3 regions of the Cytobacillus sp. T106 genome follow, and region 1 is predicted to be linked to each of the others. Evidence: predicted binding sites of a transcription regulator. Region 1 holds the regulator's gene; each other region holds the start of a gene.

Evidence for each region. The regulator LexA, encoded in region 1, represses DNA repair genes until DNA is damaged. The targets are predictions, from matches to a motif close to CGAACATATGTTCG.
Region 2: the regulator LexA is predicted to act here: its motif matches at 1,647-1,660, upstream of uvrB (excinuclease ABC subunit UvrB).
Region 3: the regulator LexA is predicted to act here: its motif matches at 2,386-2,399, upstream of ABU165_RS23280 (rRNA methyltransferase).

Annotation. Positions count from the first base shown of each region.
Region 1 is NZ_JBEUMK010000003.1:127,571-131,831, forward strand. It holds gene tkt (transketolase) at 1-486, opposite strand, end outside; gene ABU165_RS08300 (DUF896 domain-containing protein) at 665-904, opposite strand; gene ABU165_RS08305 (YneB family resolvase-like protein) at 1,035-1,682, opposite strand; gene yneA (cell division suppressor protein YneA) at 1,698-2,030, opposite strand; gene lexA (transcriptional repressor LexA) at 2,189-2,812, shown strand; gene ABU165_RS08320 (DUF4257 domain-containing protein) at 3,065-3,346, shown strand; gene ABU165_RS08325 (IseA DL-endopeptidase inhibitor family protein) at 3,553-4,095, shown strand; gene ABU165_RS08330 (helix-turn-helix domain-containing protein) at 4,209-4,261, opposite strand, start outside.
Region 2 is NZ_JBEUMK010000002.1:692,786-697,046, forward strand. It holds gene ABU165_RS07610 (M20 family metallopeptidase) at 1-611, shown strand, start outside; gene ABU165_RS07615 (alpha/beta-type small acid-soluble spore protein) at 654-932, opposite strand; gene ABU165_RS07620 (CsbA family protein) at 1,172-1,405, shown strand; gene uvrB (excinuclease ABC subunit UvrB) at 1,906-3,885, shown strand; gene uvrA (excinuclease ABC subunit UvrA) at 3,893-4,261, shown strand, end outside.
Region 3 is NZ_JBEUMK010000022.1:22,821-27,081, reverse strand. It holds gene ade (adenine deaminase) at 1-1,732, opposite strand, end outside; gene ABU165_RS23285 (nucleoside deaminase) at 1,766-2,218, opposite strand; gene ABU165_RS23280 (rRNA methyltransferase) at 2,466-2,837, shown strand; gene ABU165_RS23275 (staygreen family protein) at 3,373-3,849, opposite strand; gene ABU165_RS23270 (hypothetical protein) at 3,927-4,261, opposite strand, start outside.

The DNA of each region.
Region 1 (4,261 bases):
TTCCATAAGGTCACCGTCGCCGCAAATGCTGTATGTAAAGTGGTCGACTACATTATACTTGTCTTTATTGTAGACGGCTGCCAGGTGGCGCTCAGCCATAGCCATGCCGACTGCCATTGAGATTCCCTGTCCAAGCGGACCAGTTGTCGCGTCAACGCCCTTTGTATGTTTGTATTCAGGGTGTCCGGGAGTCTTGCTTCCCCATTGGCGGAATTCTTTCAGGTCATCGATTGTGAGACCATAGCCTGATAAATGGAGCAGACTGTATAGAAGCATGGAACCATGTCCTGCAGATAAGACAAAACGGTCACGGTTAAACCACTCAGGGTTTGCCGGGTTATGGTTCATGAAACGGCTCCAGAGTGTGTACGCCATAGGAGCTGCCCCCATAGGCATGCCAGGGTGGCCGGAATTTGCTTTTTCAATAGCATCGATAGATAGAGTTCTGATCGAGCTTATGGACAAATCATCGATAGATTCAAACATATACTACATCCTCTCTTTAAAAAAATCCTGCTCAATTAATTTTATAGCGGCTCTTTATTTTACACAACTGAGAAGCTTCTGTATATCTTGTGCATTTTGGAAACCTGTATGTAAAAGAGAACCAAAAAATAAATCCAAAAAGGAACACAGATTTTGTATTCCTTTTTGGCCTGATGCATTAATGAAGGCGCTTCTTCTCGTCCTCACGCAGCTTTTTTATCTTTTTCGGTGTAACGTCATTCCCCTTTGGATCCATGATGGTTACACCTTTTAAGGTTGTGAGCATATTGGAACGGAATGTCTGCAGATACTCGCTGCGAAGCTTTGTCTGTTCCTTTGCCTCTTCATTCGTCAGCCCTGCGGTCTTAGCTTTGTTTGCCAGCTCATTGATTCTGGCCATTTTATCTTTAGGCAGCATAATAACGCTCCTTTTTCATTCATTTCATTTGGCTTTCTCTAGTCGTCTTCCCCTTAGGGCCCTGGTCTAAACGGCCGGAGAATACATCAAATGTTACTATAAAAAAAAGCGTTTGCCAAGGCAAACACTCTTACTCTTCCTGTGCATCTATGTATTCCTGATAGCGCCTGTGCACTGTCGCCTTGGAAATGGGATAGCCGAAGCCCCTGAGAGTTGCCGCGATCTCCGAAAATGTCAGCCTGCTGGCTCTCAGGCGGACAATTTCTTCTATTGGAACCTCGATCCGTTCCCTTCCAGAGTGCTCCCCCAGATTCTTCAGGTTCTTCTCTGGCCTGAATCCTTTGTCCACTGCCCTTTTCATGCCTCTTTTGATCTTGATATTATGCAGCTTGCGCTGATATTCTTCCACCATCGAGACGATATTAAGAACCATGGAATCTGATTCGGAAAGCTGCAGCTCACCATTGTGGGAAATGCTGTAGAGCACAGCGCCCTCTTTATATATGAAGTGAAGCAGGGCGATTTTGGCATTGCCCCTTCCGAGCCTCGTTTCATCCTGGATAAGGACCGCTTTGATGCCTTCATCCTTTATAAGATCAAGAAGCTCGAGTACACCGTCCCTCTCCAGGTCATACCCGCTTGCCTGTTCCCTGATGATCGCGGCTACTTCAAAGCCTTTTTCCCCGGCAAGCGCAGTCAGTTCCTCCTCCTGCCTCTCCAGGGATGTTTCCTGCGCTTCTTTTGTTGTCGATACCCTGCAATAGATTACTGCTTTCATATATGCTCCTTTATGTCATTCACCCGCAAAGTTCTGCAGATCATCCTGCAGCTGCCTTGTATGGCTGTCTGCTTTAACCGGGATCATAATCTGCTCCCCCGCTTGGATTGCACTGCCGGCGATTCCATTCTCCTCTTCCACCCACATTACAAAGTCTTCTGCAGACAGCTTATGCTTGTCCGAAAATTGCTGAGACAGCCCCCATAATGTATCTCCTTCATCAACCGTCACCTTTATGTAGTCTTCTTCACCGAAAATTTTGTCGTATCCGGTAAGCAGCAAAGCCGCCCCAAAGCTTAAAACGATAAGTATAATAGCATATGAGTATTGATTCCACAATTTTTTCATACAAGACACCCCACTGTCAGAATATATGTTCGCATTTCGTTAAATTTATTATAAACCGAACATGTGTTTTCCGTCAACAAAAATTCGAACTTATGTTTGTATCTGTTCCGGGTACATGCTATAATTTAATCAATAATAACCATACGGGGTGCGAATACATGGCTAAAATATCAAAAAGGCAGCAGGATATACTCGAATTTATCAAGGAAGAAGTGAAAGCGAAGGGCTATCCCCCTTCAGTCAGGGAAATTGGGGAAGCAGTCGGCCTGGCCTCCAGCTCGACTGTGCATGGGCATCTTGCCCGCCTCGAAAGCAAAGGGATGATCAGAAGGGATCCGACAAAGCCGCGTGCAATTGAAATCCTGGAGCTTGATGAAACATCTCATATTCCAAGGAATAATGTCGTCAACGTTCCTATCCTCGGGAAGGTTACAGCAGGACAGCCGATCACTGCGATTGAAAATGTAGAAGAGTTCTTCCCGCTTCCTGAAAGCATGGCACCGGCAGCCGAACAGGTCTTCATGCTTGAAATCATGGGTGAAAGTATGATTGAAGCCGGCATCCTTGACGGAGACTACGTCATCGTCCGCCAGCAGCAGTCAGCCAACAATGGCGATATCGTCGTTGCAATGACAGATGAGGATGAAGCAACTGTCAAGCGTTTCTTCAAGGAAAGGGATTATATTAGGCTTCAGCCTGAAAACTCTACAATGGAGCCTATCATTCTCAGGAATGTTTCCATTCTTGGCAAGGTCATTGGCGTCTACCGCCATATCCACTGATTATATGATTCTCTCAGCCCGGGCCATGTGTTGCCTGGGTTTTTTTCTGCCCAAAAACCTTGTGAGCACTAGAATAGTCGCATCTTTGCTGCTTACTTTTTCCTGAAGAGTACATATGTACCATTCGCTGTGCGCTGAAAATTCAGTCGATTTATGCATATCTTTCCTCTCCCGCTCTGTTATATAATAGAGACAGCACCATGATTGACCTAAGGTCGCACCAAAAATACCGGCTTTAGGAGTGTGAGGCAAATGTGGCAGCATGTCGTCTTCGCAATATTCATTGGTGGCCTTGTCGGCGCGGTTGGGCATCTTAAGAAGCACGGGAAGCTGATCATGCCGAAAAGAACAAAGCAATTCATCTATCTAGGCTTTTTGGAGGAAATGGTATTAGGTTCACTCGCCTCAGCGCTGCTTGTGCTTTCATCAGATGCAAGCTCCCTCTTGAAGGTAGCATTCCTGTCCATGCTGGCAGGACTTGGCGGTGAAGCTCTGATCCGCAGCCTTGACCTCATCAGGGCCGAAAAGAAATGAAACAGGAGGAAATGCAGAAGCTATGCTTAAAACAGCAAAAGTAAAGACGTAAGAAGCCTCTCCCGGGAAATTGGGCAGAGGCTCTTTTTATGCCTGAAAACTGTAAACAATCATCTGCATTTCGGTAACCTTTCTGTAACTCTTTTGAAGAGATGGAACGATAATATAAGGTTAGCAAGTGACTACAACTTATTGGAGGCTTTAAAATGAAAAAATTATTATCCATCCTGCTGGCTGCTGTCGCCCTGTTTACTTTCAGCCTTGGCGCCTCGGCCAAATCCGCGAGCGGAGATTTAAGCAGCAAAAAAGCAGTCGAACTGGCGCAGAGCGCACGTGTGCATCACTGGAATGCTATGAACGGACATATCCCATCTAAGAAGAATACAGCCTGCTCCATTAAGACTTTTCAGTACAAAGGCACAGAATATCGCTACCTTTGCAGTGAAATCAATACGAAAGCAAAGCTGACCAAGTACCTTAACGAATCTTTCACCTTAAATGCAATCGATAAAGGCTACAAGAAATACAGATTCATTGAGTATAAAGGAAAAATGGCACAGCCAAATGCCGATGGCGGCAGCCTGCTCCAGTGGAATAAAGCTAAGGCAAAGCTGATCTATTCCAGGAAAGATATCCGCCAGTTTGAATTCACGGTGCCTTACGGCGAAAAGCAGCATGAAAAGAAAAAGGTTACGTTTGTAAAGGTACGCGGGAAGTGGCAAATCAATGCTTTTGATGCAGTGAGATAGTATAAGAAAAGGGAAATACCTTGAACTTTTGTTCAAGGCATTTCCCTTTTTAGCTGGCCGCGCTATTTGTTTATGGCCATTTAGATTATCTGCAGCCTACATTAATCCAGGAATTATAAACCCAAAGCATTTATTTTGATCCCAAATGTACCAATGCCAATTAATT
Region 2 (4,261 bases), on a different contig from region 1:
ATGCACTTGATGCGGTCATCCAGCTCTTCAACGGCATCAATGCCCTGCGCCAGCAGCTGAAAGATGATGTGCGAATCCATGGCATCATCACCCATGGAGGAGACGCACCAAATATCATTCCGGAATATGCGAAAGCGCGTTTCTTCATCCGGGCAGCGACAAGAACCTATCTAAATGAAGTTACAGCAAAAGTGAAAAAGGTGGCAGAAGCTGCCGCCCTTGGAACAGGCGCTGAACTGAATGTAATTGCATTCCAGAATGAAGTCGATAATCTTCTATTAAATAGAGCGTATGATGAAGCGTTCCGTGAAGTCATCGAGGAACTGGGGGAAGAGGTCGATCTGTCAGGAAGGGAAGGAATCGGTTCAACAGATGCAGGCAACATCAGCCAGCAGGTACCGACGATCCACCCTTATATCAAGATCGGCAGCGATGATCTTGTTGCCCATACTGCACCTTTCCGTGAAGCTGCACGGTCGGAAAAAGGCGATGAAGCCCTGCTCACAGGTGCAAAGGCGCTGGCACAAACCGCATTCCGGCTTATCACGGAGCCTGAACTGCTTGCTTCCATTAAAGAAGAGTTCGCTAGGAACAAAGAAGCGCAAAAATAAAGGATGGAGCTGCCTATATGGCGGCTCCATTTTTCCATTATACTATTGCTTTTTGTTGAGGCTTTCCTGGGCCAGCCGGATTAATTCCTTCACCATGCTGCCGCCGATCGGGCCGCCGACTTTGCCGGCCTCGCGCGATGTCAGCCTGCTGTTATATCCATGCTGAAGCGGAACATCCTTTTCCCTGGCCACCTCATATTTTACTTCCTCCGGCGCATCCGGTCCGACCTTATAGCCCTGGTTAGCCATAACACGTGCCTTCAATGTGTCGAGGGCTTCACGGGATTCTGGAACTAGGGGGCGCCTCCTTCTTCTGGACATTATGCAAACCTCCTTTCCGTTCATTATGGATAGTATTTTGCAAACAGCCTTTTTCTAAGCGAAGCCCGTCCATATAATCAGCTGCAAACAGAAATCGATGAATGGACAACAATGCCCTAAGCAAAAAAATACAGCGGCATATTTTTGAAATTGCTTGTATCATATAGTTTGAACCGCTATTCTAATGTTATACTTGTCCGCAATTCATAGTGAATCTATCATAAAGAAGGTGTGAAAAAGTGGCGCTAAAGTATCTTTCAGCCCTGCTGCTGCCCGGACTGCTTGTCATGTTCTTTACGAGGGTGACGTATAATCATGTAATCGGGCTCATTCTGACAGTCGCCCTGATTGCCGCCTCCGTCTACAAGGGCTATACAGACAGCTGGGGGCTTATTGTTGTTGATGCCTTTTCTTTGACTGCCGGTTTCTGGTATGCGCAGATTATGAAACAAAGAGCAAAGAAGCGAGCTTGATTTTATAATGATTCTCAAAAACCTGCCTGGTTTTAATCGGGCAGGTTATTTTATTTGGCAAGCAAGACTTTCAGCTGTCATCTCCATCCATATTTCCTGCCGACATATTTCGCGGGAAATATTCCAGCTTTAAAGGGCCGGTCCACCATTTAATCAAACGTTTGATTAACCTTTATTCGGCAGGAATCGAGCCGTTCCTGGCAGGAGCCTTTTTACTCATCACATGCTATTTCATGAAAAACGAATATCCGTTCGCATATTCCTGGTTTCTTTCATGTGCTTTGTGGTAGAATGAGGATATGAGTTTTTCAGCTTCGTACAAGGCTTCAGACCTTTTTCTTCTATAATATAACTTCAGCAGGAATCATCACGTGCATTCAGGACCGCTTAACCATTAAAAGAACAGGGGCAACAGAAGCAAGGTTCTTGCTTACTGGTATGCCTGCCTGCAAATATAGATAAAATGTTAAAATCAACTTCTTGAACAGGAGGCTTTTTTTGTGAAGGACCAATTTGAATTAGTCTCAAAATATTCGCCGCAGGGCGATCAGCCAGAGGCCATCAGCAGGATTGTCGAGGGCATCCGCTCCGGCAAGCGGCACCAGACCCTGCTGGGTGCAACTGGTACTGGTAAGACGTTTACCATTTCCAATGTGATTAAAGAGGTTAACAAGCCTACATTGGTCATAGCCCATAACAAAACCCTGGCAGGCCAGCTTTACAGTGAGTTCAAGGACTTTTTCCCGAACAATGCTGTAGAGTATTTTGTCAGTTATTATGATTACTACCAGCCTGAGGCATACGTGCCCCAGACAGATACATTCATTGAAAAAGATGCAAGCATCAATGATGAGATTGACAAGCTGCGCCACTCAGCAACTTCTTCGCTTTTTGAACGGAAGGACGTTATCATCATCGCCAGTGTTTCCTGCATATACGGCCTCGGTTCACCTGAGGAATACAAGGAGCTTGTTCTCTCTTTGAGGACAGGGATGGAAATTGAGCGGAACCAGCTTCTGCGCCGCCTTGTTGATATCCAGTATGAGCGGAACGATATTGATTTCCGGAGGGGGACCTTCAGAGTCCGCGGCGATGTGGTGGAAATCTTCCCGGCTTCACGGGATGAGCATTGCATGCGGGTCGAATTCTTCGGTGATGAGATTGACCGGATCCGTGAGGTGGATGCACTGACCGGAGAAATCATGGGCGAGCGCGAACATGTTGCCATCTTCCCGGCCTCCCACTTCGTAACACGCGAGGAAAAGATGAAAATTGCGATCGGGAATATCGAAAAGGAATTGGAAGAGCGCCTGGAGGAAATGCGTGAAAACGGCAAGCTTCTTGAGGCTCAGCGCCTGGAACAGAGAACGCGCTATGACCTGGAGATGATGAGGGAAATGGGCTTCTGCTCAGGGATCGAGAACTATTCGCGCCATCTGACTCTCCGTCCGGCCGGATCAACGCCGTATACGCTGCTTGATTATTTCCCTGACGATTTCCTGATGGTCGTCGATGAATCACATGTAACGATCCCTCAGGTCAGGGGGATGTTCAACGGGGACCAGGCCAGGAAGTCAGTCCTTGTGGATCATGGATTCAGGCTGCCATCCGCGATGGATAACAGGCCGCTCACCTTCCCGGAATTCGAAAAGCATATCAATCAGATTGTATATGTTTCCGCAACCCCGGGTCCATATGAAATAGAGCATACGCCGGAAATGGTCCAGCAGATCATCCGGCCGACAGGGCTGCTTGATCCGACGATCGAGGTGCGCCCGATCGAAGGACAGATTGATGACCTGATTGGCGAAATCAATGATCGGGTAAAGAAGAATGAGAGGGTCCTCATTACGACCTTGACGAAAAAAATGTCAGAGGACTTGACCGACTATCTGAAGGAAATCGGCATAAAGGTGCAATATCTCCATTCAGAGGTCAAGACGCTGGAGCGGATTGAGATCATCCGTGAGCTCCGCCTAGGAAAATATGATGTACTGATCGGGATCAATCTCCTGAGGGAGGGGCTCGACATACCGGAGGTTTCCCTTGTCAGCATACTTGATGCAGATAAAGAGGGCTTCCTCCGTTCAGAGAGGTCCCTCATCCAGACAATCGGGCGCGCGGCCCGGAATGCTTCCGGCCATGTCATCATGTACGCAGACAAGATCACCAATTCAATGGAACTGGCGATCAGCGAGACGAAAAGGCGCCGGGAAATCCAGGAAGCTTATAATGAGGAGCACGGCATCACACCGCAGACAATCCAGAAGGAAATCCGCGATGTGATCCGTGCCACCCACGCTGCCGAGGAGCAGGCCGACTATGCTGCACCAGCCAAACCGGCAAAAATGACGAAGAAAGAACGCGACAAACTGATCGCAAATATGGAAAAGGAAATGAAGGAAGCTGCCAAGGCGCTCAATTTCGAGCGGGCGGCCGAGCTTCGTGATCTATTATTAGAGCTGAAAGCGGAAGGATGACGAACTGATGGCAATGGAAAAACTGATTGTAAAAGGCGCCAGGGCCCATAACCTGAAGGATATTGATGTCACCATCCCGAGGGATAAGCTTGTGGTGCTGACGGGGCTTTCCGGATCCGGGAAGTCATCCTTGGCCTTTGATACGATATATGCAGAGGGGCAGCGCCGCTATGTGGAATCTCTTTCCGCCTATGCGCGCCAGTTCCTCGGCCAGATGGATAAGCCTGATGTCGATGCCATAGAAGGGCTGTCGCCGGCAATCTCCATCGACCAGAAAACAACAAGCAGGAACCCAAGATCGACTGTCGGCACCGTGACGGAAATCTATGATTATCTGAGGCTGCTGTTCGCCAGGGTCGGCCGTCCGACATGCCCG
Region 3 (4,261 bases), on a different contig from region 1:
CTTCAATTGGAATAAAAGCAGATTGAGAAACACTGAATAATCCGGAGGCAGTTAATTTAATTTCCGGGATAACAGGAAGAGCCAGGAAGGATAATGCCAAAAAAGGGTTAACATCTTTATTTGCACCTAGATGTTTCAGGGCGTTATTGACGTCTGCCAGCATAGACGCTGCTTCTTCATAAGACTGATCGGACATAAGTCCCGAAACAGGCAGCTTCAGCGAGGCAAGCATTTCGCCTTCCTTAATGACAGCAAGGCCGCCCTGCATATCCTCCAGAGCCCTTAGAGCAGCTAACATATCTTTATCATTTGTGCCTGCAATGATGTGGTTGTGTGAATCATGGGCTACCGTAGAGGCAATCGCTCCGGATTGAAGGCCGAGCCCTTTAACAATTCCCAATCCGATATGCCCAGCTGCACGGTGGCGTTCAATGACGGCCAGGTTCAAAAGATCCCTTGATGTGGAGGGAAGAAAGCTGTTTTGGCTGTCCAGATCAATTTCCTCAATTATATGCCTGGTAACCAGGCTTCCAGGGATAATCTCTATGACGTTGGCTTTATTTCCTGTCATTCTGATTTTTAAATCTTCCTGGCGGGTAATGCTTATTTTAACCGTATTTTTGAGCATAGCAGCAGGAGGCACGCCTCTAAAACAGCCTTTTGGCAAAAGTTTACCAGCGGAAACGACTTCAACGCCTTCTTTAAATACCCGCTCAATGATCAGCTCTTCAAGCGATTCAAGGAAAACCATATCAGCTTTATACCCAGGGGCCAGCGCTCCCTGATCCTTCAAACCAAAACACTCTGCTGCATTCAGGGTCGCCATTTGAATGGCAGTTATAGGAGGGAGGCCTGACTTCACTGCCAGCCTGATATGGTGGTCAATGCTTCCTTCCTCAAGCAGGTCATCCAAATGCTTGTCATCTGTGACAAACAGACATCTGCGGCTGTTCTGCTGATTGACTGCAGGCAGCAGTTTCTCAAGATCCTTTGCTGCAGTTCCTTCGCGGATCATCAAATACATCCCTTTACGCAATCTTTCCTTTGCTTCTTCAGCGGTTATTGCTTCATGATCGGTGCGGATGCCCGCAGCACTATACACATTTAACCCGGATGCGCCTAAGCCTGCAGCATGGCCATCGATTTTTTTCCCGGCAGATTCTGCTGCAATGATTTTCTCGATCATGTCAGTATGTGCATTCAATACAGCAGGGTAGTTCATGACTTCTCCAAGCCCAAGAACTCTGGGATGGCTAAAGAATGGCTTTAGATCAAGAGAATCCAGCCTTGCACCGGCATATTCAAAATCAGCAGCAGGAACTGAGGAAGGCAGCATAAAATAAAAATCAAAAGGCAGTCCTTCAGAAGCATCCAGCATGTACTGCAGACCGGAAATGCCTGATACATTCGCAATTTCATGCGGGTCTGCCACAGCAGCAGTCACACCATGAGTCAGCAGCACCCTGGCAAATTCCCCGGGGGTCAGAAGGGAGGATTCAATATGGACATGGCCGTCAATGAATCCAGGAGAAATATAGCTTCCTTTTGCATCGGCAATCTTATGGCCCTCATACTCGCCAATGCCCGCGATATACCCGTCTGCAATGGCAATATCCCCATAAATGACCTCACCGTTAAAAACATCTATGATCTTTCCATTTTTAATGACCAAGTCAGCTGGCTCTCTGCCGGCAGCCACTGCAATCCGGCGTATCAATCGTTCTTTTATCATTTTTATCCTCCTAAAAAGGAAGTACTTTATATCTCAATAATCAATCTTAGAAAAAGACTTCTCCCACAATTTAAACGGCATTAAAGCTTCATCCATTTTAACCTGCCGCATTTCTATGCTGCGCTGTTCAAGCGGGAGGGAGAGCTGCTCATAAATAAACTGATCATCAAATCCTGCAGCGGCTGCATCTTCTTTTGTACAGGCAAAATATACTGCTTTTGGGCGAGCCCAGTAGATAGCGCCAAAGCACATTGGGCATGGCTCACAGCTGGTATAGATTTCACAGCCGCTCAGCTGGAAATCCTGAAGATGCAGGCAGGCAGCACGGATCGCCTGTATTTCTGCATGTGCTGTAGGATCATTAAGCGAAGTGACCCGGTTTGTGCCTGTGCCGATCACCGTACCATCCTTCACAACAACCGCTCCAAAAGGACCTCCCAGATGGGCAGCAGCATTCTCCAAAGCAGCCTCTACTGCATTTTCCATAAAATAAAGGTTCGTCAACAGAATCACTCCAATTTAAGGTATTTTATATATTATTGGAGTGATAGGGATAAAAAAGCATTCGGTTTGGGAGGAAATCTGACAGGAAATTTATATAAAGGGCTTAAAAAATGGAAGAAAGATGACAAAGTGAACAATTTTACTGACATAGAACATATGTTCTTTTCGCTAAAAACAGCACATGCTATAATGATTGATATAGAGTTTCTTATCAGGAAGGTGAATGAATATGTGGAAAAAGGTTGACGGAAAACTGATTCAAAGAACAGATGAATCAAGGGTAAAATTCAGGACTAATATCAGCAAAGCGTTGATTGAAAACCTGAATGAACTGGCTTATGAACATGATACCCATGTGAATTATTTACTCGAAACAGGACTCGAAAAAGTCCTTGAGCAGGATTATATTGATTTCAATAAGAAAAATCGGCCTAAAGACAGAATCCAGTACAAAACTACATATGACAGCAGCCTGATTGAACAGGTAAAAACCTTCGCCAAGAAACATGATGTTTTTATCAATGATGTGATTGAGTACAGCGCAGGATACATTGATATAAAGTCAGCAAAAGACAGCGGTTATAAGCACAGGATAGAGTAGGCAGCTTAAGCTGTCCTGTTTGTTAAAACTACGCCCCGAACATAATATATATTATAGGAAGTCATATAAACGAACGAATATCAGGTCTCAATAGTTAAGTATACTTAAGATAGTGAGACGAAATAGAAATTTTACAGGAAATTGACTCTAAATGTGTTTTTGGCCAAATTGCAGTGATTAATATTTTTTTAAATCTCTTGCTTATTAATTTATGAATTCCAGATTCACTCTGATTTAATCTAATATATTATTCAATCTCAATCTTTCTGCTGCTGGCTTCCAGCATACTTACAATCTCACAGATGGGCTTCTGGATGCTTACAGCAGCTTTTATTGATATGTTATATATTTATTCCTCATTATTGGTTTCTCTTGATTTATGAACTTATTTAGCTGGTTCTTTTTAAAGCAACGCTTCTCGGAAAACTCAATTAGTTTACATAATATTTTTATATTCCACTCAATCCCATGCTCTGCCTCCGTATATGCAAAACAAGCCCCGGTCAATGCCTGGAGCTTGTTCCCGTGTCATTTTTCAGATAACCGGCTGCTGTAAACTATTTAAATACTGCCTTGGCGTTCCATAGTAAATGATCTTGCTGAACTGCGGAAATACGGACTCAAACTGCACATAAATTGGTGAATCCAGCAGCCATGGATAGCTTGTGAAAAAGCTCCTGTCTCCGTAAATGATTGCTTTCAGCGCTAAATCCATTTCCCGCTGGAATATCATATACCGCATCTTCGAAGTTTTTTCGTCAAACTCTCCCCCGCTCACATATACTGCTGCCTTAAGAACATATTGCCCCATCTGCGGCAGCCACTCAGCCAGAACTTCATCCCTGAATTTTTTATTTACGCTGCTGTAATCATAAACGCAACCGATGCTAAGAAACAGTTCACCAGTCTGATCTGAATGTGTAAGTGTATATTTCCTAGCATCGACAGGCTTCTGCTCTGTTGCCGGAGCCAGATACCTGACACTTAGTTTCTGAGGATTAAATTGACTCATAGCAAGCTGCTCTCCCTTCGGAAAGAAGTTATTCTTGCTATAACATATGAAGTTAGTCTCACAAGGGTGACAAAAGCCTATCTCTTTTTATGCCCCCTGCCTGTCTCATACAGCTTGGTTTCAAGCAATTTCCAGCTGCCATTTTCATATATCCATGAGGATTCAGCAAATGCTATCGAATCAGCGTGATACGCCCCGCTGATTTGCTGCACACCCTTTAAGCCATGCTTACCATTATCAAGCATGATTGGGATAAGTGTCCCAAAAGGATCGACCATCAGTTCTGCCGGCTCATTCAATTTGCCGTTATGGTAGAGTCCCAGGAGTTCATAGTCGTCTTTTCTCTCTGTTAAATCAAAAGTATAAGATTGGCCTGTCGCAGGAATGGTAATTGAGGCTTTATAGCCATCCT